DNA from 4 places in the Halomonas sp. TH-94 genome. Region 4 is predicted to be linked to each of the others. Evidence: predicted binding sites of a transcription regulator. Region 4 holds the regulator's gene; each other region holds the start of a gene.
The links. Region 4 encodes LexA, which represses DNA repair genes until DNA is damaged. Its sites were predicted from a motif close to TACTGTNTANNTANACAGTA; they were not measured.
Positions count from the first base shown of each region.

Region 1 (7,243 bases), on a different contig from region 4:
CAGCCTTGGCCTGGAAGTCGGCGGGTGAATAGCCGGCCGCCTCGAGCGCATCGGCTACCTCGGGCGGCATGTAGTTTTCGTCGTGACGCGCCAGCACCTGATCGGCCTTGATATAGCCGCCCTGCTGAAGCTGACCCACCACCACCACACCCTGCCCTTCACGGAACAGGTCGGGAAGGATACCACTGTAGTGGACGCGCACGTCCTCGACATAGTCGGTGACGGTGAATTCGACGTCCAGACTGTCCGGGTTGCGATGCACACTGCCCTCCCTGACCATGCCGCCGGCGCGGATCTGACGTTCGTAAGGCGCGTCGCCGGCGGCGATCTGGATCGGACTGAAGAACAGGTTGATATTGGCCCGCAGCGCGTAGAGCGTCAGCCCCACGGCAATCGCCGCGAGTGACACCAGGCCGAGGAACATGAACAGCTTTTGCTTACGTTTAGGCGTCATTGGTGCACCCACCCTTGCTAGTTTGAATCGGTTGTGGCGCGGCGGAGCGTCCGCCCTGGCGCGCTTCGCGGCGAACCCGACGCTGCAGCTGACGCAACAGCTGGCGGCGCTCGGCGCGAGCATGAAAGACGATGCCCAGCAGCAGGGCCAGGGTCAGCCCCCAGGCCGACCAGACGTAGGGCGCATGCCCGCCCATGGCGAGCAGCTCCTGAAAGGTGTCGAAAGCCATCAGTTCACCTCCTCGGCCAGCTCACGCACCCAGTGCTTGTTGGACTCACGGCGCAGAATCTCGCTGCGCGTGCGGGTCAGCACCAGGGCGATGAAGAAGCTGTAGAAACCCAGCACCATGATCAACAGCGGCAGCCACATCTCCATCGGCATGGCGGCACGCCCGGTAATGGTGAAGGTGGCCGGCTGGTGCAGGGTGTACCACCAGTCCACCGAGTACTTGATGATGGGAATGTTGATGACACCCACCATGGCCAGCACCGAGGCGGCGCGCGAGGCGCTGTCGCGGCTGGAGAAGGCACCGCGCAGGGCGATGACGCCAAGGTAGAGGAACAGCAGGATCAGCATCGAGGTGAGGCGGGCATCCCACATCCACCAGGTGCCCCAGGTCGGCACTCCCCATACCGCCCCGGAGAACAGCGCAACGAACGTCATCGCGGCGCCCAGCGGGGCCATCACGGTGGCCGCCATGTCGGCGATCTTGATCTTCCAAACCATGAACACCAGCCCCGTCATCGCCATGGAGACGAAAATCGACTGGGCCAAGAAGGCGGCCGGCACGTGCACGTAGATGATGCGGAAGCTGTTGCCCTGCTGGTAATCGGCAGGCGCGTAGGCCAGCCCCCAGATCGTACCGGTGCCGATGAGGATCAGCGCCGCGGCCCAGAACCACGGCTGCAGCCGGGCGCTGATGGCGTAGAACCACTTGGGGGAACGCAATTTATTTATGAAGGCCCACATGGCTCGTCAACCTCTCAACCGTTGATACTGATGCGCAGCGACGCCGCGATCGCCAGCGGCGCAAGACTCAAGGCCAGCGCCAGCAGCGCGCCGAGAATCGCCAGATGCGCCAGAACACCATCACCGAAGATGGCGGCCTGGACGGCCCCGGCACCGAAGATCAGCACCGGGATGTAAAGAGGCAGCACCAGCAGCGAGAGCAGTACGCCGCCGCGGGAGAGCCCCACCGTCAGCGCCGCTCCGATGGCACCGATCAGGCTGAGACTGGCGCTTCCCAGCGCCAGCGAAATGGCCAATACCGCATAACTGCCCGCAGGCAGTGCCAGCATGACCCCGAGTACCGGCGCCATCAGCGCCAGGGGCAAACCGGTAAGCAACCAGTGCACGGCCACCTTGGCCAGGGCGAGCAGCGCCAGCGGGTGCGGTGTCAGTAAAAGTTGTTCGAGCGAGCCGTCGTCGTAATCGGCTCGGAACAGGCTATCGAGAGACAGCAGGGCTGCCAGCAACGCCGCCACCCACAGCAGGCCTGGCGCGATGGCGGCCAGCAACGCCGGATCGGGGGAAATTCCGATCGGGAACAGGGTGATCACGAGGGCGAAGAAAACCAGTGGATTGAGCACTTCGCTACGCCGCCGCAGCAGCAGTACCAGGTCCCGCTTCAACGTTGCCCACACTGCGACAGCGAGCCCGCTGCGAGGTTCCTCGCGAACCATCTCGACCCGCTTGGGCAGGGAGCTTTCAGATAAATTCATCGGCCCCTCCCCCGCCCAGACGAATACGGCGCAGCTCGGCGCAGGGCGTCAGCTCGTGGTGGGTGGTGACCAGTACGCAGCCACCACGGCGGGCGTGCTCTACCAGACGCTGCTCGAGTGCCGCCACGCCGTCACGGTCGATGGCGGTGAAAGGTTCATCGAGCACCCACAGCGGACGCGGCGTGAGGATCAAGCGAGCAAGGGCCACGCGGCGCTGCTGCCCGGCGGAGAGCTGGCCGGCCGGCACGTCCTCGAAGCCGGCCAGGCCGACCTCCTCCAGCGCTTCCAGGCGTGCTGCCTCGCTCAGCTCGTGCCCTGCCAGGGCCTGGTACCAGGCGAGGTTCTCCAGCGGCGTCAACGCCGCCTTGACCCCGGGCGCATGGCCCAGATAGAGCAGATTCGACAGAAAGGATTCACGGGACTCACGCATGGGCAGATCATCCCAGAACAGCTCGCCTTCATAGTCGGCCAATTGACCGGAGAGAATCTTCAGCAACGTGGTCTTGCCACTGCCGTTCGGCCCCTCGACGCGCACGATTTCGCCCGCTCGGATATCCAGGTCCAGATCCCGGAACAGCCAGCGGTCGTCACGTTCGCAGGCCAGGCTTTGCGCTTGTAGACGCAGGCTCAACGGCACTCTCCAGGAATGGTAAATTCGTAAGAAATGCTACACTGAATGGCTTTTAGCTGCTACCGATCCAGGTGCGTCACGGCGCCACCCTTGCCCCAGGTCAAGGCAGCTTCATGCGCATGGAACTTGCCAGTCACGCGACGCCTGATATGATGCCAAGTACCTGTACATTTCAACAGGGTCGCAAAGAGGGGGGAAATGCCAATGCCAACACCTTCCATGCACTACCTGTACCGTCTTCCCAACCTGCCCATCGAAAACTCCTGGGCGAGCGTCGACGCCACCGACCTCGTCGAGGTGCCCCTTCTGGGAGACGTCTCGGCAGGCCTGCCCATCGAAGCCTGCCCCAGCGGTGGGGCCATTCACGCGCCCGCCTGCATGGTGCGCCGTAACACCTACGCCCTGCGCGTGCGCGGCGATTCGATGATCGACTGCAACATCTTCGATGGCGACGTGATCATCATCGAGCGCCAGGAAAGCGCCGAGAACGGCGAAACCGCCGTGGTGTTGATCAACCAGCAGGAAGTGACGCTGAAGAAGCTCTATATCGAGAAGAACGGCGTACGCCTGCAGCCGGCAAACGAGAACATGGCGCCGATCTACCTGAAGAACAGCGACATCCAGGTATTGGGCATGGTGATGGGCGTGGTGCGTCAGCAGGGCGGCACCGAGCTGACCCACTGATGCGCTACCCGGTACCCGACCTGCCGGCAGGCACCTGGCGGGAACATGTGACCGAAGTGGAAAAGAGCCGCTTCATCGCCTGGCTCTGCCATGCGCCCGACATTGCCGCCTTCGATGCCCTGCTGGCCGCAGCGCGGCGCGCACACCCCAATGCCAGCCATCACTGCAGCGCCTACATTGCCGGCCCGCCCGGCGAGCAGAACGCCATCGGCTTCTCCGACGACGGCGAACCCGGCGGTACGGCCGGTCGCCCCATGTTTCAGGTGCTGGAAGGCGCCGGGCTGGGCCAGGTAGGCTGCGTGGTGACGCGCTATTTCGGCGGCACCAAGCTCGGCACCGGCGGCCTGGCCCGCGCCTATTCCCAGGCGGTGGCCCGAGGGCTCGATGCGCTACCGCGCAGAGAAGTGGTCGAGCGCACCGTGCTGATGCTCCAGGTCGACTTTGCCGGCGAAGCCGATGCCCGCGCCTGGCTGGAGAGCCAGGGCGCCCCGGTCGAGGCCGCCGATTACGACAGCGAAGGCGTGCGACTCAGCGTGGGCTGGCCGAGCGATGTCGACGTGGACCTGAGGGCACTGGAATCCCGGCTACGCGGCCGCCTGGTCCTGCTCGACGCGCCGTGAATGCCCGACACTCCATGAAGCGGATCACACGAGGCTTCGCATGACTTTCGACCCCCATTACTACCCTTCCCCCTCGCGCCGCATGGCCACCTACGGCCACCGGGGCATGGTCGCCACCTCCCAGCCCATGGCAGCTCAAGCGGGTATGGAGGTCCTCAAGCAGGGCGGCAACGCCATAGATGCCGCCATTGCCATGGCCGCCGCGCTCACGGTGGTCGAGCCCACCGCCAACGGTATCGGCGGCGATGCCTTCGCCTTGGTATGGAGCGAAAACCGCCTTCACGGGCTCAACGCCAGCGGCCCCTCGCCGCAGTCGATCTCCCGCGAGGCCGTGATCGGCATGGGGCACGATGAAATGCCGCAGTTGGGGCCGTTACCGGTCACCGTGCCCGGAGCACCTGCCGCCTGGGCGACGCTTTCAGAGCGTTTCGGCCGCCTGCCCTTCGCCGCCCTGATGGCGCCGGCCATCGCCTACGCCGAACAGGGGTATGCGGTATCGCCGGTCGCCGGGTTGGCCTGGCATCAGGCCTGGCAGCGCTTCAGCGCCTGCCGGGGGGAGGCCTTCACCCCCTGGTTCGAGCATTTCGCCCCCCAGGGAAGGGCGCCAAGACCAGGAGAGGTCTGGCGCTCCGCTGCCATGGCCGCCACCCTGAGCGCTATTGCCGAGAGCCGGGCCGAAGCCTTCTATCGCGGCGAGCTTGCCGAGCAGATGGACACCTTCATGCAGCGCCACGGGGGCTTCCTGCGCTCAAGCGATCTTGCCGCCTATAGGCCTGAGTGGGTCGAGCCGGTCAGCGTGGGCTACCGCGACCATGAGATCTGGGAAATTCCGCCCAACGGCAGCGGACTGATCGCGCTGCAGGCGCTGGGCATGCTCGAGACCCTCGGTGCGCCTCCGCGCGACCCGGTCGAGCTCCTCCACCAACGCATCGAAGCCACCAAACTGGCCTATGCCGATGGTCTGCACCACATCAGCGAGCGCAGCGCCATGAAGACCGGCCCCGCAGAGCTGCTGGACACGGCGTATCTGCGAGCCCGCGCCGGCCTCATCGATCGCGACGCCCTGAAACCGACCCACGGCAACCCCCACAAGGGCGGCACCGTTTACCTTGCCGCCGCGGACAGTGACGGCAACATGGTGTCGTTCATCCAGAGCAACTATGAGGGCTTCGGCTCGGGCATGGTGGTGCCGGGCACGGGGATCAGCCTGCAGAACAGAGGGCGCTCGTTCTCGCTGGCAGCCGACCATGTCAACGCCCTGGCTCCGGGCAAGCGCCCTTACCACACCATCATTCCCGGCTTCATCTCGCGTCACGGTGAGCCCGTGGGGCCGTTTGGCGTAATGGGCGGCTTCATGCAGCCTCAGGGTCACGTGCAGGTGGTGACTGCCATGCTCGATGATCAGCTCAACCCCCAGGCCGCGCTGGACCTGCCGCGCTGGATGTGGACTCACGACACCACCGTTCAGGTGGAACCGCACTTCCCCGACCATCTGGCCCAGGCGCTGGCGCGGCGTGGCCACCGTATCGTCAAGGCCGTCGATTCACTGCCCTTCGGTCGCGGCCAGATCATCTTGCGCGACCCTGCTAGCGGCACCCTTTGCGGCGGCACCGAGCCGCGTACCGACAGCGCCGTCCTGCCCTGGTAAGAGAGCGGGCCTGCATCGAGCAGGCCCGCTCTCTCGGCACCGGTTCTCTCTCGCACCGCCGCCCTCTCGCATCGCCCTTCTCTCATCCCCCCTCGCGCGCGCCTTTCCCAACTGCCCCTTTGCTCTTCTCCAGTGGCAACACGGTCACCATTCAGCATGAAACTTTGGTATACCATCCTGTTTGGTATACCGAAAACTTCCATCAGCCGACCTGCCATCGCCGGACCCAGACGTCACCAAAATATAGAAAATTTCTTTTAATTCATTTGCTTGTTTGGATATCAGGTCTGTCCGAAGCGATGCTCACGACTCGAGCACGAGAAATTGACCTAGGTCATAAAAAGCCTTGACAGGGTGAGTGAGTGGAAATTAGGCTGCCTACATGGCTTTTGGTATACCATGAGCCATCCAGAAAAAGCCCGGCCAATCTCCGGGCCCACGATGGCAAACAACAAGAGCGCGGCCTGGCTAGGCGGCGTACCGGCAACGAAACAGGAGTCCTCCCCATGGCACAGTTGATGAACCGCGACGAATTCCGTACCGCTCTGGAAGACGCCATCAAAGGCAAGAGCGCCAACAAGGCACCGTTCAGCGTGGCCTGGGCCAGCGGCAAGCTGTCTCGCGAGCACCTGGCCAAGTGGGCCGAGAACCATTACCACTATGTCGGCCCGTTCGCCGACTACCTGGCCTACATCTATGCAAACACCCCGGAGCAGTTCAAAGAGGCCAAGGACTTCCTGCTGCAGAACATGTATGAGGAAGAGCTGGGTGGCGATCGTCACACCGACCTGCTGATCCGCTTCGCCGAGGCCTGCGGCACCACCCGTGAGCGCGTCGAGGATCCGGACAACATGTCGCCCACGACTCGCGGCCTGCAGAGCTGGTGCTACGCCGTGGCCATGCGTGAACACCCGGTCGTCGCGGTAGCGGCGCTGGTCGTCGGCCTGGAGTCCCAGGTGCCGTCCATCTACCGCAAGCAGACCCCGACCCTGCGCGAGAAGTACGGCTTCACCGACGAGGAGGTCGAGTTCTTCGACCTGCACATCGTCTCCGACGAGATTCACGGCGAGCGTGGCTACCAGATCGTGCTGGAGCATGCCGACACCGTAGAGCTGCAGCAGCGCTGCCTCAAGATCTGCGAGATCGGCGCCCAGATGCGCCTGCTTTATACCACCGCGCTGTACTACGACTACGTCGCCAGCGACCTGCCCATTACCGAACTCGACATGGCCGCCTGAGCCCGTCGCACCACGTCATCTGCCGACCCTGGTCGGCAGATGACACGACACCAGCGAGTGGACGCAGTCCAGCAGTGACAGTTCAGCGACGACAGCCAGCGACGACAAAGAGGTAAGCGTCTTGGATAACGCAATCCAGTTTCTCAACTACATTGACGGTCAGTGGATCGCGGGCGCTTCGGGGGAGACCTTCGAAAACCGCAACCCGGCCGACCAGGACGACCTGCTCGGACGGTTCCAGGCCTCC
Region 1 covers NZ_JBYCKL010000035.1:48,222-55,464, forward strand. The annotation lists gene ccmE (cytochrome c maturation protein CcmE) at 1-454, opposite strand, end outside; gene ccmD (heme exporter protein CcmD) at 444-683, opposite strand; gene AC2VNO_RS07065 (heme ABC transporter permease) at 683-1,423, opposite strand; gene ccmB (heme exporter protein CcmB) at 1,438-2,175, opposite strand; gene ccmA (cytochrome c biogenesis heme-transporting ATPase CcmA) at 2,162-2,806, opposite strand; gene AC2VNO_RS07080 (LexA family protein) at 3,005-3,490, shown strand; gene AC2VNO_RS07085 (IMPACT family protein) at 3,490-4,110, shown strand; gene AC2VNO_RS07090 (gamma-glutamyltransferase family protein) at 4,151-5,758, shown strand; gene AC2VNO_RS07095 (iron-containing redox enzyme family protein) at 6,265-6,996, shown strand; gene AC2VNO_RS07100 (aldehyde dehydrogenase family protein) at 7,118-7,243, shown strand, end outside.
Region 1: a site for LexA is predicted at 2,968-2,987, ahead of AC2VNO_RS07080 (LexA family protein). Genes of this name have one in related genera too.

Region 2 (7,243 bases), on a different contig from region 4:
GCCAGCTCCCTGGCCAGACTCTCGAGACGCCCAAGGCTGCCGGGCGGCTTGGTTAGGCTGTCCAGACGTGCCTGCACGGCAGCTGCGAGAGAGTCTTCGACCGGCACGATGGCGGCCAGGGTAACGGCAAGCATGCGATTGTCCTGATATGACGAGAGCTGCCGCCATCTTAACAGGCTGGTTCGGTCTGTCACGGTGCCGCGCCGAGAGGGTCGGACCGCGGGCTTACGGGGCGCTCTCTCGGTGCTTCGTCATCGCTCAAGGCCAGGCGCGCCGAGTTCGCCACCACGCTGAGTGAACTGGCCACCATTGCCAGCACCGCCACCAACGGCGGAATCGGCATGGCCACCGCCAGCCCCAGCGCCAGCAGGTTGTAGACCCCGGAAAGGATCAAGTTCTGACGCATCACCCTTCGGGTGAGGCGCGCCAGATGCCAGGCAACCTCGATGCCGACCACTCCCGGCTTGAGCAACGCCACGCTGGCCCCCTCCTGCGCGGTGGCACTGGCACCCAGTGGCGCTACGCCCACGCTTGCCGTGGCTAGGCCCAGAACATCGTTCAGCCCATCTCCCACATAGAGCGATGGCTGCGGCATGGCTGCCAACAGCTTCGCCTTGGCCTCGGGGCTGCGACCGGCATAGCACTCCTCCGCTTTCATACCCACCGCATCCGCCAGCCGCCTCACCGCCGGCGCCCTATCGCCGCTGATCAGCGCCAGCGCAAGGCCGTGACGGCGCAGCTCGGCCAGCGTTTCTGCGGTGCCGGGCAGGGCCGTCTCGCCCAGGGTGAAGCGAGCCGACAGGGTACCGTCGCAGGCCAGCAGCACTTCGCTCTCTCCCGAGTCGACGGCCTGCTCGGTGGCAACGCCCTGCTCGGCGAGCCAGGCACGGCTGCCCAGCAGCAGCTCTCGCCCGTCGCCAAGTAAGACACGGCGCCCCCGTCCGCCGACCTCCTCGGCCTGCACGATCTCGAGTTCAATGCCCGCCCCAGCATCCTGGGCATAGCGACGCACGGCCCGCGCCAACGGGTGCTCGCTGCCACGCGCCGCCACCGAGGCCAGCGCCAGCAGCTCCGGCTCAGAAAGGTTGGCCGCCGAGTGCATGGCCTGCACCTGCGGTTCCCCGGCGGTGAGGGTGCCGGTCTTGTCGAAGGCGGCGCTGCGGATTCGCGCCAGCGTCTCGAAGGCCCCCGGGTCGCGAATCACCACGCCGCGCTCCAGGGCCTGGCCGCTGCCCGCCAGACCGGCCAGGGGAATCGCCAGGCCCACGGCGCAGGGGCAGGCCACCACCAGCACCGACAGCGCCCTCACCCAGGCCTCCTCGGTCGGCACGCCGGCCAGCCAGGTCGCCACCAGGGTAAGCAACGCCAGCACCACCGCCAAGGGGCTGAGCCAGCCGGCGAAGCGATCCGCCAGCCGCTGCAGCTCGCCCTTGCGCGCCTGCTGCCACCACATCTGCTCGCGCAGCCGGTCCAAACGACACTCGCCGGCGGGCGCGGTAACCTCGAATACCATCTCCGCGCCGAGGTTACGGCAACCGGCCGCCACGGCATCGCCCGGCAGGCAGCGCCGCGGCGCGCTTTCCCCGGTCAGTGGTGAGAGGTCGAGCAGCGCTTCGCCATCGCGGAGGACACCGTCCAGCGGCAGGGTCTCGCCGGGCTCGACGCGCAGCCGATCCCCCACCGCCACCGCTTTTAGCGCACAGGACTGCCAGGCATCCGCCACCCAGCGCTGAACCTGCGCCGGCGGCCGATGCAACGCCTGGAGCGCACGCAGCCCGCGGTGGCGGCACAGGGTTTCCACCAGCCGACCGACCAGCAGCAGGGTGACCAACATCACGGCGGTATCGAAATAGACCTCCGGCGAACCCAGCATCAGCAGCCACAGCGATACGCCCACCGCCGTCAGCGCACCAAGCGACACCAGGGCATCCATGCCGGGTCGCCATGCGCGTGCGGTGCGCCAGCCGGCGCGGTAGAACGGCAGCGCTACATAGGTGACGACGGGAATGGCGAAGGCGCCCGATACCCAGGCCATGATCAGGTCCAACTCGGAGCTGGGCATGGCCCCGGCATAGATCAGCAGCGAAGCGAGCATGGTCCACATGCCGAAGGCCACGGCCAACAGCAGACGCAGGGTGAGATAGCGGCTCTCGGCATCCAGCCGCGCTTCGGCATCGCCTATCGCTTCCGGAGGGCCCAAGCGATAGCCGAGTCGGTCCACGGCGGCGGCCATGCGACTCTCGTCGAGGGCTTCCGGCTGGCCTTGCACCAGCAAGGTGGCGCTGGGGTAGTGCACGCTGGCGGACTCAACGCCGGATAAGCGCATCAACTGGGCTTCGACGGCAAGCGCGCAGCTAGTGCACCACAGCCCGTGGACCGAGTAGAGCGCCTCGCCCTGGCGCTCGGATTGACTGTCGGAGATGGCATCCATACGGCAAAGCGTAAAGGAAACCCGAAACAAATGCCCGCCAGGTGGAGCCGTTCACGATTGGCACCTGACCAATGCCACCCTATACTGTACATGAATACAGTTAAATGAAGGCTCGCCATGCCCCACTTCGACATCAAGCAAACGCGCAAGGGTCGCGGCGCCACCTACAACCCCGACAACCGCTTCGCCCCCACCCACAGCGAAACGGTGGACGACGGCTGGTGGCAGGAGGAGATGCCGACGCGCCTGGCCACGGTGGTCAGCGAGGAGCGGGCACGCAGTGCGCTGGCGTGGAACGACTCCCCGGACCTGGCCTTCGACCGCTCCCTCAATCCCTACCGCGGCTGCGAGCACGGCTGCATCTACTGCTACGCGCGACCGAGTCACGCCTACTGGGACATGTCGCCGGGTATCGACTTCGAGACTCGGCTGATTGCCCGCAGCGGCCTGGTGGATCGACTGCGGGATGAGTTCTGCAAGAGGAGTTATGTTTGCCGGCCGATCGCTCTTTCAGGCAATACGGACTGCTATCAGCCGCTGGAAGCGGAGCGAGGCACCAGCCGCGAGATACTGGGCTTCCTGCTCGAGTGTCGCCACCCGGTGTCGATCATCACCAAGAGCGCGCTGGTCCTGCGTGACCTGGACCTGCTGGAGCAGCTGGCCCGCCAGCGGCTGGTGCGGGTGTCGATTAGCCTGACCAGCCTCGACACCGAGCTCAAGCGCAGCCTGGAGCCCCGGGCCGCCTCACCCGCCGCGCGCCTGCGCACCGTGCAGCGACTGCACGAGGCCGGCATCCCGGTGGGGGTGATGGTGGCACCGGTGATACCGGGTCTGACCGACCATGAGCTGGACCGGCTGCTGGCAGCGGCGCGGGACGCCGGCGCGCAGTGGGCCGGCTGGACGCTGCTGAGGCTGCCGCGGGAAGTAGCGCCGCTGTTCGAGGATTGGCTGGCGGCCCACTACCCCGAGCGGGCGCGCAAGGTGATGAGTCTGGTGCGACAGAGTCGTGGCGGTGCCGACTACGACAGCCGCTTCGGCAAGCGCATGCGCGGCGAGGGAGTGTTCGCCGAGCTGATCGCCCAGCGCTTCGACAAGATCTGCCGGCGGCTGGGCCTCAACGACCCGGCCACCAGCGAGTCGCGGCAGCTCGACATCACCGCGTTCCGCCCGCCACGAGCGCAGGGGGATCTTTTCAGCGGCTGAGTTCATACCGCGAGTAGGACAAGCGGTACGGGGTCAGCCGACCGTCACCTCGTAGCCGGTGAACTTGCGCAGGTTGATCACGCCAGTGTCGAGAATCAGGTACTGGCCCTTGAGGCCCATCAACGTTCCGGCCACCTCGGGCTGCTTGTCGAAGTTGTGCGATACGATCTTGTGGGGAAACTCCAGCACCGGATAGTCGAAAGTGACCGGCGGCTCGTCGAGCACCTGGACGCTGTCGACTCCGAAGCGCTCACGCAGGGAGCCGAGGCCGCTTTCCAAACGCGCCAGAAGGCGATCGCGCTCGGCGCGGAGGTCCAGCGGCTCGACTTCACCCTTGAGCATGGCGCGCCAGTTGGTACGGTCCGCCACCTCTTCCTTGAACAGCATTTCGACCAGACCGGACTGCAGACGTGTCTGGACAGACAGGACCGGCAGCGCCTGAATCGCCCCCTGATCGAGCCAGCGCGTCGGCACCTGAGTCCCGCGGGTGATACCGACCTTGAGACCCGACGAATTGGCCAGGTAGACCACATGGGGCTGGAAGCAGAAGCGCTCGGCCCACGTCGGCTCACGGCAGGTACCGGCATCGAAGTGGCAGGTCTCGGGCTTGACGATGCAGGTGTCGCACTGGGCCAGCTTCTTGAAGCAGGGGTAGCAGTAGCCCTGGGCGAAGCTCTTCTTCGTCGCCCGGCCGCAGTGGGTACAGGCAATCGCCCCGGTCCACTGCAGCCGCAGCGGCTGGCCGAGCCGCGCGTTCAGGTCGAGGCGATGCTCGCCGGCACGCAGCGTGTAGCGCACCGCGCCGCCCTGCTCCCCCGGCGCGACGGCCATCTTGCTCAGGCAGCCCTGAATTACCGCGGAATCGACTTCTTTCGTTTCAATAATATTCATAGGGGATGCGGCATAGGCTGGTCAATCACGCGAGGCGTCCCGAGCTAGCCCCGCCAGCTCCGGCGGTACGTCGGTGCCGCTGCTGGCACTGCCGCAGGTGCGTTGCTGCAGGTAGCCGACCCTCAGCTCCTCCGGCACGTTGTTTTCGTGTTCGTAGCGGATCACCGCCTCGAGGCAAAGCTCGGTCTGCTCTGCGCTCAGCAGGCGTCCATCGGGCCACTTGCGCAGCGCCACCGCCTGCTTGAGGCTCTCATAGATGGCCGGCGTCATCTGGCGAATCATGCGCTCGAAGGTCATATCGCTCATGTAAAACTCTCTTGATCAAAGGCGGCGGGCACGGCTGGAATAATACCACCCCAGCAGGAGCCCCACGACCAGCCCTCCCAGGTGGGCCTCGTTGGCCACGTTACCGAAGCCCACCGCAGCAGCCATGTCGGTCATGGTGAAGACCATCCAGCCAAGCATGAACACCACCAGCATCTGAGGCACGAAGAAGCCACTCTGCGGGGCGCGGCGCGACATCAGCCAGACGTAGCCGAGCAGGGCGAAATCCACCCCCGACATGCCGCCGAACAGTACGGTGCCGGTGGCGTACTGGGCCAGGTTGGCGCCGATACCGGCAACCAGCAGGATAGCGAGCATGCGCCCGCTGCCCTGGAGCGACTCGACCTGGCGGCCGAAGTACCACAGCCACATCATGTTGAAGATGAGGTGCATCCAGCCGAAATGCAGGAAGGCCGGCGACAGCAGCCGCCATACCTGGCCCGAGGTCAGCGCATCGGTCAGGCTACCGAAGGCCAGCCCGCCGCCTACGACGCCAATCGGCACGATGGTCAGCATGGCCACCACGATATCGCCGAGCACATACATCAGTGCGAATACCAGCAGCGAAATACCCACTGCCGTGGCCGTGACCGGTGCCTGGCGAAAAGGCACGGCCAGAGAACCACCGCCTACCGCAGGACGTTTGCGTCGCTCGGGCATGATTCGCTCGCCGCGCTGCCAGCGGGTCAGCAGCTGCATCATGGCATCGTGTTGGCCGGGATCGGCTAGCCAGAGCGCCTGCCCCTCCGTTTCCTCGGTGAAGCGATGGCCGATCCGGTGCGCCCAAAGGGCTCGGCGCAGCTCGCGGGTGTCCGTTTCGTGGGGGAACAGCATGACGCGATACATGAACGCTTCCTGAACCAATGTGTTATGAGCATCTTGCGCTGCGCCGAATCATTTCTCAAATTTGCCAAAGGGCACATAGAAAAAGTCCGGCGGAAGGGGGGCCGCCGGACAAGAGCAAGGGATCATTCAAGGGAACACCTATTCAGATGAGCTTTGGGAAAGGAAGTTCATGGCCGTGATAAAAAAAAATGTAAAACTTTGTATCGACCTCAATCGAAATCGATTTCCCAGGGACGCGGCCTGGCCTCCTCCTCTTGTGGCACCCTGACCCAGACGAAGTGATTGGCATCCAGGCGTCGTTCGCCGCTCCAGCGGTAGGCGACGAGGCGCCCGAATTTAACCGCGCTATAGTCGAGACAAGCGATATTGGCGGTCGGCAGAGCGGGAACGCCTTCACACCAGTAGTGGCCAATGAACAGGGGCGGCTGATCGAGGCCATAGTGAGGCAGGCTTGCCCGCTCATCGGCACTGAGCTCACGCTCCTCGAGATCGTCGGGCAGGTTATCCGGCTGGAAGATCACATCGCCCCAGGTTTCAGGCTGCCGGGCCCAGAAGTGAGCGCGAAAGCTGCGTCGGGTAAAGCCGTCGCCGGAATGGATCTCGACCCCTTTGGGAAGCGTTAGGTGCACACCACGTGTCAAGCGGTCCAGCACCGTGTAGGCGAGCGTGTCGGGTGACACAGACTGCTGCAGGAACGTTTCGTCGATGATGCCGCCGGGGCACTCCCGCTCCATCGCGTCGATCAGCGGCTGGTCCCAGCAGGCATGTACGACCCGAAACTCACCGAAATCCAGATAGAGTGGAATTTCCATGAACCAGGCCAGGGTCTCGTCCCATTCCGCCGGGTGGTCGCGATACTGCTCGAGAGTTTCCTTGATGATGCGGTTGTGCCGGGGAGAGTGGGCGCGCAGCCACTCGCCACCCAGGTGGCCCGGTGCTCGATGGCTGTAGGCAAGCGCATTGTACTCATGGTTGCCCATGACGATATGCGCTTCGCCCTCTTCCACCATGCGACGTGCAATGGTCACCGCCAGGCGTATGCGCGGACCGCGATCGATCAGGTCGCCTAGAAAGATCACCTTGCGCCGGGGGTGACGATAGACACCGCCACGCTGGTGGTAGCCAAGCTTCTCGAGCAGGGCTCCCAGGGTGGCGCCGCAGCCATGCACGTCGCCAATCAGGTCGTAGCCTTCAAGTGCCGCCTGCCTCACCTCAGTCTCCCAACCGATTGCTCCAGCCCAGCTTGCTGCGCAGGACCTCATAGAAGTTATGACCGATGGGATGCACCAGTTGCACCCGCTGCGGCTTGCGCTTCACTACCAGCACGTCATCGGGCTTGGCAACCGCCCGGGTCTGCCCGTCACAGCTGATATGGGGGTATGTCTGGTTGGTTTCGCCGATATGCACACGAATTTCACTGGCGGCATCGATGACGATGGGCCGGCTGGAGAGCGTGTGGGGAAACATCGGCACCAATTCGATGACGTCGAGCTTGGGATGCATGATCGAACCGCCCCCGGATAGGGCATAGGCGGTGGAACCGGTGGG
Region 2 covers NZ_JBYCKL010000034.1:143,119-150,361, forward strand. The annotation lists gene cobT (nicotinate-nucleotide--dimethylbenzimidazole phosphoribosyltransferase) at 1-134, opposite strand, end outside; gene AC2VNO_RS06395 (heavy metal translocating P-type ATPase) at 191-2,431, opposite strand; gene AC2VNO_RS06400 (PA0069 family radical SAM protein) at 2,549-3,634, shown strand; gene AC2VNO_RS06405 (DUF2797 domain-containing protein) at 3,668-4,525, opposite strand; gene AC2VNO_RS06410 (YeaC family protein) at 4,547-4,831, opposite strand; gene AC2VNO_RS06415 (rhomboid family intramembrane serine protease) at 4,847-5,695, opposite strand; gene AC2VNO_RS06420 (metallophosphoesterase) at 5,905-6,906, opposite strand; gene AC2VNO_RS06425 (NAD(+) kinase) at 6,908-7,243, opposite strand, start outside.
Region 2: a site for LexA is predicted at 2,514-2,533, ahead of AC2VNO_RS06400 (PA0069 family radical SAM protein). Genes of this name have one in related genera too.

Region 3 (7,243 bases), on a different contig from region 4:
TTGATGTCGATTTCCAGGTTACGCCGGCTGGCAGCGTCGATCACTACGGCATCGTCGCGATTCTCGACGCCCAGGGCGGTGACGTGGGGCAGGCGCGAACGCTGGGTGTCGCGAGCGTATTCCACCAGCACACCGGCCGCGGTGAGGGCGGCCTCGAGATGGGCGCAGCCGAAACCGCGCAGATCCTGAACCTGGAACTGATCGCACAAAAGTCGTGTGGCGGATTCGAGATCGAACAGCCAGTCGCTCTGGCGACGCAGGCCCTGGCGGCCTTCCAGTGCCGGCGGCAGGGAAACGCTCTCGGGGAGAAGCAGTTCAGCGGGGTCGAGGCGCTGCAACTCGGCGAGCATGTCGCTTTCGCCCTCAACCTCGAGCACGCTGAAGCGGCCGCTGGAGAGCTCCAGCCAGGCGATGCCCCAGCAGTTTCCGGCGGGGTGCACGGCCACCAGCAGATTGTCGCGGCGGGCGTCGAGCAGCGCCTCATCGTAGAGGGTGCCCGGTGTGACGATGCGTACCACCTTGCGCTCAACCGGCCCCTTGCTGGTCGCCGGATCACCGAACTGCTCGCAGATCGCCACCGATTCGCCGGCCTTCACCAGGCGCGCAAGATACCCCTCGGCGCTATGGTAGGGCACGCCGGCCATGGGGATCGGCTTGCCGGCGGACTGCCCGCGCTGGGTCAGGGTGATGTCGAGCAGGGCAGCGGCACGCTTGGCGTCGTCGAAGAACAGCTCATAGAAGTCGCCCATGCGATAGAACAGCAGCACATCGGGGTGCTCGCGCTTTATCCTGAGGTACTGGGCCATCATCGGGGTATGGGCCGGCATGGCCGTTTTGACCGCGTCGTTCATGCGTTCTCGGCTGATTCGTCGATTGTGTGGGCGTGAGAGCGCCAAGGTTAACATGCGCCGCCTGTCGTCGACATGGCGCATGCGGACTGCTGATGCGGCAAGTATGCGCTATGGTGGCAGTCAACCGTAGGACAAGCGGTCGGCCCAGGCGCCGTCCTTTTCTAGCAGGAGCGATACCATGCCTCACAGTGCTTCCAGTCTGGCCAATCTCGATCTCACTACGCTTGCCGAGCGCCTCGGTCGGCGGTGCCGCGAGCAGGGTGTCGGCGTGACCGCAGCCGAGTCGTGTACCGGCGGCGGCGTGGCCAGCGCGATCACCGCGGTGGCCGGCAGCTCGGCCTATTTCGAGACCGGCTACGTGACGTATTCCAATGCCGCCAAGACACGCCTGCTCGGCGTACCGGAAGCGTTGATCGCAGAGCACGGTGCGGTGAGCCGTGAAGTGGTCGAAGCGATGGTGGCGGGTGCCTGTCGCGACAGCGGGGCCAAGCTGGGGGTGGCGATCAGCGGCGTGGCCGGCCCCGACGGGGGCTCGCCGGAAAAGCCGGTAGGCACCGTGTGGCTGGCCTGGGGCAACGAGACACGCCAGCGCGCCGAGCGGTATCAGTTTCCCGGCGACCGGCGGGCGGTGCGTGAGCGCGCGGTACGCGAGGCCATCGTCGGGTTGATTCGCCACCTCGAAGCCGAATGAACGTATCATATTGTGCGGGTGGCTAGTCGCCCGGCTTTTTTTTCGTCATACTACTGTCCAACCATACAGTGTCCGGGCGAGCTCCTCTTGGTGGCCCGCCATTCACTTTGCACCTGCAAGCGACTGCGAGTTCTGCGAGGAGAGCCTCATGGCACAGGATGAAAACCGTAGCAAGGCATTGAATGCCGCCCTTTCACAGATCGAGCGCCAGTTCGGCAAGGGCACCGTGATGCGCCTGGGCGATACGCCGCGGGTGGTCATGCCGTCGGTCTCCACCGGCTCGCTGGGGCTCGACATCGCGCTCGGCATCGGTGGCCTGCCCTTCGGCCGCGTGGTGGAGATCTTCGGGCCGGAGTCCTCGGGCAAGACCACCCTGACCCTGTCGGTGATCGCCGAGGCCCAGAAGCAGGGCAAGACCTGTGCCTTCATCGACGCCGAGCACGCCCTCGACCCCAGCTACGCCGAAAAGCTCGGCGTCAACCTCGACGACCTGCTGGTGTCCCAGCCCGATACCGGCGAACAGGCGCTGGAGATCTGCGACATGCTGGTTCGCTCCGGCGGCGTCGACGTGATCATCATCGACTCGGTGGCGGCGCTCACCCCGCGCGCCGAGATCGAGGGCGAGATGGGCGACTCCCATGTCGGCCTGCAGGCACGCCTGATGTCCCAGGCGCTGCGCAAGATCACCGGTCACATCAAGAACGCCAACTGCCTGGTGGTGTTCATCAACCAGATTCGCATGAAGATCGGCGTGATGTTCGGTAGCCCCGAGACCACCACCGGCGGCAACGCCCTCAAGTTCTACGCCAGCGTGCGCCTGGACATCCGCCGTACCGGCTCGGTGAAGCAGGGCGACGAGGTCACCGGCAACGAGACCCGGGTCAAGGTGGTGAAGAACAAGGTGGCGCCGCCGTTCCGCCAGGCCGAGTTCCAGATCCTCTACGGCAAGGGCATCTACCATGCCGGCGAGGTGATCGACCTGGGCGTACAGTGCAACCTGGTCGACAAGGCGGGTGCCTGGTACAGCTACAAGGGCAACAAGATCGGCCAGGGCAAGGCCAACGCCGCGCAGTTCCTCGAGGACAATCCGGCGGTGATGGAGGAGATCGAGAGCCAGATCCGCGGCCAGCTGCTGGCCACGGCATCGCCCAAGGAAGACGCCGAGGAACCGGCGGTCGCCGATGCCGAGCGCGAAGACGATCTGCTCTAAGCCATGCCCATGCAGTACGCCGGTGAGCGCGACGCGTCCCCCCGGGATGATGCCATCCGCCTGCTGGCTCGGCGCGAGTATGCTCGCGCCGAGCTGACGCAGAGACTGCTGGCGCGCGCTCACTCTGCCGAGGCGATCGATGCCTGTCTCGACGCGCTTGCCGATGAAGGCCTGCAATCCGATGCGCGCTTCGTCGAGAGCTTCTTGCGCTCCCGGATCGCACGCGGTCAGGGTCCCCTCAAGGTGCGTGCCGAGCTCGAGCGGCGTGGCGTCGAGCGCGGCCTGATTGCGGCTGCCTTGACCAAGGCCGAGCGAGAGAGCGAGGTCGACTGGTTCGAGCTTGCCGCCGATGTGCTTGCTCGGCGTTTTTCCCCAGGCGACGGCTCGCTGCGAGAACGTGCCCGCCGCGAGCGCTTCCTGCTGTCTCGCGGCTTCGATTTCGAGCAGGTCCGCCATGCCCTGGAGCGGCTCCACGCCGCCGAATGACTTCCCGCTTTTAGCGCCTCCCCTTTAGTCGCTTGACAACTGCGCTATAATGCCTCCCTTTGTGAACGCCCTTGGTGGCGCTCCTGACACGCCAAGGCGTGCGAATTCGGCCATGCGAAGCGGCGCCGAGCGCGCCTGCCCGTCGGGTGACCACGCTCATCGCTACGGATATGCCATGAAAAGCGCAGACATCAGACAGGCCTTTCTGAATTACTTCGAAGAGCACGGCCACACCATCGTGCCGTCGAGCTCCCTGGTGCCGGGCAACGACCCGACGCTGCTGTTCACCAACGCCGGCATGGTGCCGTTCAAGGACGTTTTCCTCGGCCGCGACCCGCGCTCCTACGTGCGCGCCACCTCGGCGCAGCGCTGCGTGCGCGCCGGCGGCAAGCACAACGATCTCGACAACGTCGGCTACACCGCACGCCACCACACCTTCTTCGAGATGCTGGGCAATTTCAGCTTCGGCGACTATTTCAAGCGCGATGCCATTCGCTTCGCCTGGGAGTTCCTGACCCAGCGCCTGGGTCTGCCGGCGGAGAAGCTGTGGGTCACCGTGCACGTCAGCGATGACGAGGCGGAGAAGATCTGGAAGGAGGAGATCGGCGTCGACCCGCAGCGCTTCTCCAAGCTCGACGAGGATAACTTCTGGCAGATGGGCGATACCGGACCGTGCGGCCCCAGCTCCGAGATCTTCTTCGATCACGGCCCTGATGTGTGGGGCGGTCCGCCGGGCAGCCCCGAGGAGGACGGCGACCGCTACATCGAGATCTGGAACCTGGTGTTCATGCAGTTCGATCGCGATGAGGCCGGCAACCTGAACCCTCTGCCCAAGCCATCCATCGATACCGGCATGGGGCTCGAGCGTGTGGCGGCAGTGCTGCAGGGCGTGCACTCCAACTACGAGATCGACCTGTTCCAGAACCTGCTCGCGGCAGCGGCGCGATACACCGGCCATGGCGACACCACCACTCCCTCGCTGCGGGTGATCGCCGACCATATCCGCTCCTGCGCCTTTCTCATCGCCGACGGCGTGCTGCCCTCCAACGAGGGGCGCGGTTACGTGCTGCGCCGGATCATCCGCCGCGCCATTCGGCACGGCCACAAGCTGGGAGCCAAGGGCCACTTCTTTCACAAGTTGGTGGGAGCGCTCGATGTCGAGATGGGCGAGGCCTATCCCGAGCTGCGCGAGGCGCGCCACCAGATCGAGCGCATCCTGCTGAAGGAGGAGGAGCAGTTCGCTCGTACTCTGGAGCATGGCATGGGGCTGCTGGAAGAGGCGCTCGCCGCACTCCAGGGCGAAGTGCTGCCCGGCGAGACGGTGTTCAAGCTCTACGACACCTATGGCTTCCCCTACGATCTGACTGCCGACGTGTGCCGCGAACGTGGCGTGACGCTGGACGAAGCCGGCTTTCAGCGTGAGCTCGAAGCTCAGCGTGAGCGTGCCCGGGCGGCCAGCCAGTTCGGCGCCGACTATGCCGCGGCACTGGAGCTCGAAGGCGAAACGGCCTTCACCGGCTACGACAAGCTCGAAGACAACGCCACCGTGACTGCCATCGTGGATCGCGAAGGCAATGCGCTGGTCGCGCTCGAGCCCGAGCAGCGGGGCATCGTCGTCCTCGACCGCACCCCGTTCTACGGTGAGTCGGGTGGTCAGGTGGGCGACACCGGCTACCTGACTCTCGACGGCGGACGCTTCCTGGTGACCGATACCCAGAAGCAGGGTGGTCACCACCTGCACCACGGCGTACTGCTGGAGGGCCGCCTGAGCGTGGGCGACGAGGTGCGCCCCCAGGTAGACGCCAGGCTGCGCGGCGCCACCATTCGCAACCATTCCGCCACCCACCTGATGCACAAGGCGCTGCGCATGGTGCTTGGCGATCACGTTCAGCAGAAGGGCTCGCTGGTCACCCCCGAGCGGCTGCGCTTCGACTTCAGCCACTTCGAAGCCGTGACCCCCCAGCAGCTCGCTGAAGTGCAGCGCCTGGTCAACGAACAGATACTCGCCAATGCCCCGACCCGCATCGAGCAGATGACCCTCGATCAGGCCAAGGCCAAGGGTGCTGCGGCCCTGTTCGAAGCCAAGTACGCCGACAGTGTGCGGGTGCTAACCATTGGCGCCGATGATTTCTCCATCGAGCTGTGCGGCGGCACCCACGTGGCTCGCAGCGGCGACATCGGCTGCTTCCACATCGTCGGCGAGCAGGGGATTGCCGCCGGCGTGCGCCGTATCGAGGCGATCACCGGCGAGGGGGCGCTGGCCTACTTCCGCGAGCAGGAAACGCGCCTGGCGCGCATCGGCGAGCGCCTCAAGGCCAAGCCGGAACAGGTCGAGGAGCGCGTCGAGTCGTTGGTGGAGCGCAATCGCAGCCTGGAAAAGGAACTCGAGCGTCTCAAGGCCAAGCTGGCCAGCGCTGCCGGCAGCGACATGCTGAGCCAGGCCCACGAAATTGCCGGCGTCAAGGTGCTGGCCACACAGCTCGATGGCGTCTCCGCCAAGGAGCTGCGCGGCGTGCTCGACCAGCTCAAGAACAAGCTGGGTTCAGGCATCGTGGTGCTGGGTGTGAGCGACAGGGAGGCCGGCAAGGTGAGCCTGATCGCCGGCGTCACCGACGACTTGACCGACAGGGTAAGGGCCGGCGAGCTGGTCAATCACGTGGCGACACAGGTGGGCGGCAAGGGCGGTGGGCGCGCCGACATGGCTCAGGCCGGCGGCAGCGACGTTACCGCCCTGCCGGCGGCCCTGGCGAGCGTTTCCGCCTGGGTCGAGCAGCGACTGCAGTAACGGGGCACAGGGCACGACTTTCACTCATCCGAGCGTGAATCGTTCGACAAGCGAGGGAAAACCGTAGATGGCACTTTACGTACAGAAATTCGGCGGTACCTCGGTGGGCTCCGTGGAGCGCATCAAGGCCGTGGCCGAGAAGGTCAAAGGCTTCCGCGACGACGGCCACCAGATCGTGGTGGTGGTCTCCGCCATGAGTGGCGAGACCAATCGCCTGATCGGTATGGCCAATGAGATCAACGACGAGCCTACCCCCCGCGAGATGGATATGCTGGTATCCACCGGTGAGCAGGTGACCATTTCGCTGCTGGCACTGGCCCTGCACAAGCTGGGCGTGCCGGCCACCTCCTACACCGGCTCCCAGGTGGGAATTCTCACCGACAGCGCCCACACCAAGGCACGCATCCAGCGCATCGAAACCGACGAGATGCGCGATGACCTGAATGAAGGCAAGGTGGTGGTCGTGGCCGGCTTCCAGGGCGTCGACGAGGAGGGCAACATCACCACCCTCGGTCGCGGCGGCTCGGATACCACCGGGGTGGCGCTGGCGGCGGCCCTGGGCGCCGACGAGTGCCAGATCTACACCGACGTCGATGGCGTCTACACTACCGACCCGCGCGTCTGCTCCAAGGCCCAGCGGCTCGACAGTATCACCGTCGAGGAGATGCTGGAGCTGGCGAGCCTCGGCTCCAAGGTGCTGCAGATCCGCTCGGTGGAGTTTGCCGGCAAGTACAATGTCCCGCTGCGCGTGCTGTCCAGTTTTCAGGACGGCCCCGGCACCCTGATCGTTGCTGAATCCGACCAAGACGAGGACTCCATGGAAGAACCGCTGATCTCAGGTATCGCCTTCACCGCCAACGAGGCCAAGCTGACCCTGCTCAACACGCCGGACGTGCCGGGCGTGGCCTCACGCATTCTGGGCCCGATCGCCGATGCCAACATCGAAGTCGACATGATCGTGCAGAACGTGGCGCCGGCTGGCGACTACACCGACTTCACCTTCACCGTGGCCAAGGGCGACTACAAGAAGACGCTCAAGATCCTCGAGGAGCAGGTGATTCCCGATCTGGGCGGCGGCGTGGTCAATGGCGATGACAATATCGCCAAGGTGTCACTGGTCGGTGTGGGCATGCGCTCTCACGCCGGGGTCGCTTCCAAGATGTTCCGCGTGCTGGCTGACGAAAACATCAACATCCGCATGGTCTCCACCTCAGAAATCA
Region 3 covers NZ_JBYCKL010000035.1:72,403-79,645, reverse strand. The annotation lists partial or broken gene mutS (DNA mismatch repair protein MutS) at 1-851, opposite strand, end outside; gene AC2VNO_RS07230 (CinA family protein) at 1,030-1,542, shown strand; gene recA (recombinase RecA) at 1,691-2,752, shown strand; gene AC2VNO_RS07220 (regulatory protein RecX) at 2,756-3,238, shown strand; gene alaS (alanine--tRNA ligase) at 3,414-6,023, shown strand; gene AC2VNO_RS07210 (aspartate kinase) at 6,091-7,243, shown strand, end outside.
Region 3: a site for LexA is predicted at 1,594-1,613, ahead of recA (recombinase RecA). Genes of this name have one in related genera too.

Region 4 (7,243 bases):
TCACGCCACAGGGGCTCGATCACGTGTTCTTCACCGGCTCGGGTTCCGAAAGCGCCGACACCGCACTGAAGATCGCGCGTGCCTACTGGCGCAAGATAGGCAAGCCGACCAAGACCAAGCTGATCGGTCGCGCCAAGGGCTATCACGGCGTCAATTTCGGCGGTATCAGTCTGGGTGGCATTGGCGCCAACCGCGTGCTGTTCGGGCAAGGTATCGATGCCGACCACCTGCCCCATACCCTGCTCGCGGAGAATGCCTTTACCCGCGGCATGCCCGAAAAAGGTGCCGAGCGCGCCGACGAGCTGCTGGAGCTGATCGCCCTACACGATGCGTCGAATATCGCCGCGGTGATCGTCGAGCCATTGGCCGGTTCCGCCGGGGTAATCCCACCGCCCAAGGGCTATCTGCAACGCCTGCGTGAGATCTGCGATCGCCACGACATCCTGCTCATCTTCGACGAGGTCATCACCGGCTTCGGCCGCATGGGGTCCATGACCGGCGCCGAAGAGTTCGGCGTGGTGCCGGACATCATGAACGTGGCCAAACAGCTGACCAATGGCGCAATTCCCATGGGCGCGGTCATCGTCAAGGGCGAGATCTATCAGACCTTCATGGATCAGGGTGGTCCGGACTACATGCTCGAACTGCCCCACGGCTACACCTATTCCGGGCATCCGGTAGCCTGTGCCGCGGCGCTGGCAGCGCTGGACGTGCTCGAAAGCGATCGCCTGATCGAGCGTGTGCGGGAGCTGAGCCCCTATTTCGAGCAGGCACTCCACGGCCTCAAAGGCTCACGCTATGTCACCGATATTCGTAATTATGGGCTCGCCGGTGCGCTGCAGATCGAAGCCTACCCGGGCGAACCGGCACGGCGCCCCTACGAGATCGCCATGAAATGCTGGCACAAGGGCTTCTATGTGCGCTACGGCGGCGACACCATCCAGCTCGGCCTGCCGTTCATCGTCGAACGCGATGAGATCGATCGTCTCATCAACGTCCTCGGCGAGGCCATCGGCGAACTGGACTGAGCACACGAGCGAGCCGGATGGCCATCACCACCGGCTCGAGCACCTGAAAGTGGTAGTGGGGCCTAGAGCCCCTTCGGGGCGAAGATGCCCGGGGCGTTGCGCCAATACCCCTTGTAGTCCATGCCGAAGCCGAACACGTATCGGTCCACCACTTCGAGGCTGCAGTAGTCGGCCTTGAGATCAGGCACCGCCTTGCGGTCGTGGCGCTTGTCCACCAGAACGGCGGTGGAGATACTGGCGGCTCCGGCCTCGCGACAGTAGGCGAGGATGGCGGCCAGGGTCGCTCCCTCGTCGAGGATGTCATCGACGATCACCACGTGACGACCGGCCATGGGAACCTCGGGCGACACGCGCCAGAACAGCTCTCCGCCGCGGATCCCGCCTCGATAGCGGGTCGCGTGGAGATAGTCGACTTCGAGCGGAAAGCCTAGCCGGGTCAGCAGATGCCCGGTGGTGATCAGCCCCCCGTTCATGACGCAGTAGAATACCGGCAGCTTGTCGCCCAGGTCGGCAGTTATCTGCTCGGCCATGCGATCCAGCGCACGCTCCACCTCTTCATGACTGATCAGGCAGTCGGCGTTCTCCATGACATCGCGCATGCTTGCCAGGGACTGATGAAAATCGGCTTCGATTTTGGGCATGAAAGGCTCGTATCAATGAGGTAAACGACGTGAGTGAAGCGGGTCAGAGAGAGGCCATGGCCTCGAGTCTGGCGTGGACACGGCGCCAGCGACCCAACGCCTCGAGAGCGTCGATATCGGGGCGTGCACGGCCATAGCGCAGGCGCGACGCCCGGCGTGTGGTGCGACCTTGGCAGGCGTCGAGCACTTCCAATGCGGCATTCCGGTCGTTGCAGACCAGCACCATATCGCAGCCGGCATTGAGTGCCGCGAGGGCCCGCTCACCTGGCTCGCCGGCGAAGCCCGCCCCGGCCATGCCAAGATCATCGGAGAATATCGTGCCCTTGAAACCGAGCGACTCGCGCAGCAAGCCCAGCCAACTTGCCGAGAACCCCGCAGGGCGCGAATCGAAGGCGGAATAGATGACATGGGCGGGCATCACGCCATCCAGCCGGTGGGTCAGCTCGGCAAAGGGTATCAGGTCGTGCTGGCGCAACTGCTGCAATGGGCGGTCGTCGATCGGCAGCTCCAGGTGGGAATCAGCCGCGACGCTGCCATGGCCGGGAAAATGCTTCCCCACTGCCACCATGCCAGCCTCATGCAGCCCATCGATCAAAGCGCCCGCCATGCCTGCCACGGCCTGGGGGTTCGAGGAGAAGCTGCGATCGCCAATGACACTCGAGATACCGGAATCCACGTCGAGCACCGGCGCGAAAGTGAGATCGAGCCCGCATGCCGCCATTTCCATGCCCAGCAGCCAGCCGGTATCGAGGCACAGCCTGAGAGTCACTTCCGGGTTATCCGCAAAGTCGCGCCCGATCCGCCCCATCGCAGGCAGGCGTGTCACTCCCTCACGCAGTCGCTGAACGCGACCCCCTTCCTGGTCGATGGCCAACAACAATTCCGGGCGCTGTCGCCTGATACCATCGCACAGCTCGCGCACCTGGCGCGCATTCTCGATGTTGCGAGCAAACAGAATGACGCCCCCGACCTCCGGTCGCATGAGCATTTCACGCTCGTCGCTCCGCAGTTCGGTCCCTTCCAGATCTAGCATCACCGGGCCTAGGGTCTGGGTCATGAGCGAAGTCCTGTGGCCATCAAAGGGAGCTGATTCTAGACCAAAGCCGCCCCCGGCAACAGCTATGGGGAGTGGCCGACACGGCTACCGAACATGCTGGAGCGCCAGCGAGCCGACTGGTTCACTCGTGAAGCCAGACCGGGGTACCAGGCTTTGCCACGCCAAAGACCTCGAGCAGGTCGTGGTCACGCATGCGGATGCAGCCATGCGAACGCGGCTCCCCCATCGGCTGATCGGGCGGAGTGCCATGTAGATAGATATAGCGTCTCTGGGAATCGACGTCACCACCACGGTTGAAGCCACGCTCGAGACCGCACAGCCATAGAATGCGCGTGAGGATCCAGTCGCGTTCCGGATGGGCCTCGGCCAATTCGGGGGTATATACCTCCCCGGTGGGGCGTCGCCCGCGAAACACGCTGCCGAGTGGGTAGCCATCGCCGATGGCAGCCCGCACATAGTGCCAGCCGAGCGGCGTCGAACCGCTGCCCTCGCGCTGGCCGACACCGGCCAAGGCCGTGGATACCGGCCACTCGTTGCGTGGCTGATCGCCGAGATAATGAACGAGACATTGTCGACCGATATCGATTTCGAGCCAGCCCTCTTCCTGCGGCGGCAGCGTCTCGAGCCTTGGGGTATGCATGTTCAGCTTGCCTTCGAGGCGGGCAAGGCCGGTGGCGGCAAGGGTGCGTTCATCGCCGCCACCACAACGGGGCGTAAGCGGCGTATCAGGTCGCGCACCGACACATGCTCGTGGTAATCCTTTTCGGCGATATCGCGCAGCGCATCGAGGCCGGAAAGCGTAAAGATCACCGTTCCCAGCATGAAATGCAGGCGCCAGAAACGCTCGGCGTCGGGCAGCTCCGGCGTCGCCTGGCGCACCAGATCGGTGAAGCGGGAAAAGACACTGCCGTACTCCTCCTGGATATGGCGCCTCAGGTGCCCCTGCGCCTGGCTGTATGCCAGACCGAGCAGCTTCATGAACACCTTGAGACTATGCTTTTCCGCGGGCACCTCGAGCACGGTGCGGGCCATGGTTTCGAGCAGTTCCTCGAGGGGAATCGTACCACCGGCATGGCGCTCCTCGAGCTCGTCGAGGGCATGATGGAAGCGCACGGTGAAGGGGTCGAGATAGCGCGAGAAGACCGCCTGGATGAGGGCCTTCTTGGAACCGAAGTGATAATTCACCGCGGCGAGGTTGACTCGCGCCTTGCTGGTGATGGTCCGCAGGGAGGTTTCGGCGAAGCCGCGCTCGGCAAAAAGAACCTCGGCTGTGTCGAGAATACGTGTAACGGTGTCGGTCTGCGCCATGATCAGTTTCCGCTAGAAACAACTGTTTTAAACATTACAAAAGTCTACGTCATTATCTTTCATCACTCAATGTGTGCGTCTTCAATGTCGTTTAAAACGCGATATCGTAGCTGCGCGGCTTTGGCGCGGCGGCTTTTTACTGGATAGACTTCCATGCTGTATACTTGCACAATACCGCAAGACAGCTACCGGAGTTCGCCATGAGCCGCCCCCTCACGTCGCGCCAGCAGAACGTTTACGATTTCATCGTCAAGACCATGCACGAGCTGGGCTATCCCCCTACTCGCGCCGAGATCGCCCGAGCCCTCGGCTTTCGCTCGCCAAATGCGGCCGAGGAGCACCTGCGCGCACTGGAACGCAAGGGCGTGATCCGCGTCATCCGCGGCACCTCCCGCGGCATTCGCCTGCCAGCCCAGGAGAGCGATAACGCCACTCCCGAATCCGGCGGCGAAGGGCTGCCGATCATCGGGGAAGTGGCCGCGGGCAGCCCCATCCTTGCCGCCGAGCATATCGATCGCTACTGCCCCCTGCCCCCGGACTACTTCACTCCCCGGGCCGACTACCTGCTCAAGGTACGCGGCCTGTCGATGAAAGACGTCGGCATTCTGGAGGGCGATCTGCTGGCGGTACATCGCACCGAGCGGGTGCGCGACGGTCAGATCGTGGTGGCACGCCTGGAGGACGAGGTGACGGTCAAGCGCTTCCATCGCCAGGGGCATCATGTGGTATTGGAAGCCGAGAACCCCGACTTCGCGCCGATCGAAATCGACCTGCGTCATCAGGCGCTCGAGATCGAGGGCATTGGCGTTGGCGTGATCCGCGGTGGCAATGGCCAAGCGTTGGGCTGAAAGCTGGCTGCGCTCGGCCGGTAAGTCGTCATGAGCCGCAAGATTCTGCATGCCGACTGCGACTGCTTCTACGCTGCGGTCGAGATGCGCGACAACCCTGCACTGCGGGAGGTGCCGCTGGCCATTGGCGGCACCGCCGAGGGTCGCGGCGTGATCGCCACCTGCAACTACCCTGCCCGCGCCTACGGCATCCATTCTGCCATGCCCACCGCAAGAGCGCTGCGCCTGTGCCCCCATCTCACCTTGCTCAAGGGAGATTTCGACCGCTACCGCGAAGCCTCCCAGCAGTTGCTGGCCATCTTCCATGAGCTGACCCCGCTGGTGGAACCGCTCTCTCTGGACGAGGCCTTTCTCGACGTCACCGATGTTACCCGCTTTTCGGGCAGCGCCACCTGGATGGCGCGCTGGCTGAAGGAAGAGTGCCTCAAGCGGGTGGGAATCACGGTCTCGGTGGGCGCCGCGCCGGCCAAGTTCTTGGCCAAGATCGCCAGTGACTGGGAAAAGCCGGACGGGCTTACCGTCATCGCACCGGGCCAGGTCGACGACTTCATTCGCCAACTCCCCGTCACCAAGCTGCATGGCGTCGGTCCGGCCACGGCCAAGCGGCTCGAGGCGCTGACGATCGACACCTGCGAGGATCTCCAGCGCGTTCCGCTGGAGCGGCTACTGCAGGAATTCGGCAAATTCGGCAAGCGCCTGTTCGAACTGGCACGGGGGATAGACGAGCGACCGGTACGCATCGAGCGCGAGCGCAAGTCAGTAAGCGTCGAAACCACCTTCGCCACCGACCTGCCCACCGTTGCCGAGTGCCACGCCCAGCTGACACCTCTTTGGGAACGGCTAGAGGCTCGCCTGGCTCGTCACGGCCATCCACCGGTGGCGGGCACTTTCGTCAAGGTTCGCTTTGACGATTTCTCGCTCACCACTCTCGACAGTCGCGGCGGCGCTCCGGAGCTGCGCACCTATTCGACGCTGATGGAGCAGGCCTGGGCCAGAAGACAACGCCCGGTACGCCTGCTTGGGGTGGGAGTCAGACTGGTCCCGGACGACGCCAGGCGACAGCTGAGCCTGCCGCTCTGACGTCACTTGGTATCGATATAGCGATGGCTGTCGAAAGTGGCCACCCAGTGAGGGTGGTAGACCATCAGAATCCCGAGCAGCATGCCCGTGAGAAAGGCTTCCGAGGGCATCAGCAGCGGCAGGAACAGCGCATACTCCCTGGCCAGATATACCGCTTCGGGATCGCCGGAAGCCAGCATGATCATACCCAGGCCGGCAAGCCCCGTGCCGAGCGTGGCCAGTGCCGCACCAAAAAAACCGCACACGAAGAGAAACAGCATCAGGTTGTCGGGCAGGAAGCGATCCACGATGCGCCATATCGACACGCTGATCACGACCGGTATCACGCCGGTAATCAGCACGTTGACTCCCAAGAGCGGCCATCCCACCTTGCCCAGCAGTACCAGAGAGAGGTTTGCCAGCAGGTTGGTCACCAGCGCCATCGGCGCCTTGAAGATCAGCGTGAGCAGTGGCGTCAGCATCAAATGCAAACTCAACCAGTCGACCGACTGAGCCCTGAGCTGCCACAGCAGAACGACGGCGAGGCTCGCCGCCAGCCATCGATGCTGAAGAGCGCGGTCGCCTGACAGCGTTCGCCAGGGGAGCTGCGTCAGCCCCAGACCGACGATCGACAAGGCAAGCGCTCCACAGGCGATCAGCAGCCAGACAGGAAGTACCAATTCGGAAAACGTCATGCCGAACTCCCGACGGGATCAGGCAAACACCACCGTCTTGTTGCCATGGATTAGCACACGATCCTCGAGATGCCAACGCAAGCCACGCGCCAGCACCGCCTTCTCCACGTCGCGACCGAATCGCACCAGATCCTGAGGCGTATGGCAGTGACTCACTCGGTGAATGTCTTGCTCGATGATGGGTCCTGCATCCAGCTCCTCGGTCACGTAATGGCAGGTGGCACCGATGAGCTTCACGCCACGAGCGTGGGCCTGATGATAGGGCCGGGCGCCGGCAAAGGAGGGCAGGAAGCTGTGATGAATGTTGATGACGCGTCCGGCATAGCGCTGGCAAAGCCGCGGCGGCAGGATCTGCATGTAGCGCGCCAGCACGACGACCTCGGCTTCAAGCGCCTCGACGTGGCGCTCGACTTCATCGAAGGCTGCCCGCTTGTCCTCGGCCGCCACCGGCACGTGGATGTACGGCAGGCCGTGCCATTCCACCAGTCCTCGCATATCGTCGTGGTTGGAGATGACGCCGACGATATCGCCATCCATCTCCCCTGCCGTCCAACGATAGAGCAGGTCCACCAGGCAGTGAGACTCACGCGAAACCATGATCACGACC
Region 4 covers NZ_JBYCKL010000010.1:121,438-128,680, reverse strand. The annotation lists gene aptA (omega-aminotransferase AptA) at 1-1,028, shown strand, start outside; gene AC2VNO_RS01990 (hypoxanthine-guanine phosphoribosyltransferase) at 1,091-1,669, opposite strand; gene nagZ (beta-N-acetylhexosaminidase) at 1,713-2,726, opposite strand; gene AC2VNO_RS01980 (L,D-transpeptidase family protein) at 2,848-3,366, opposite strand; gene AC2VNO_RS01975 (TetR/AcrR family transcriptional regulator) at 3,369-4,034, opposite strand; gene lexA (transcriptional repressor LexA) at 4,235-4,882, shown strand; gene dinB (DNA polymerase IV) at 4,913-5,962, shown strand; gene AC2VNO_RS01960 (energy-coupling factor ABC transporter permease) at 5,965-6,636, opposite strand; gene purU (formyltetrahydrofolate deformylase) at 6,655-7,243, opposite strand, start outside.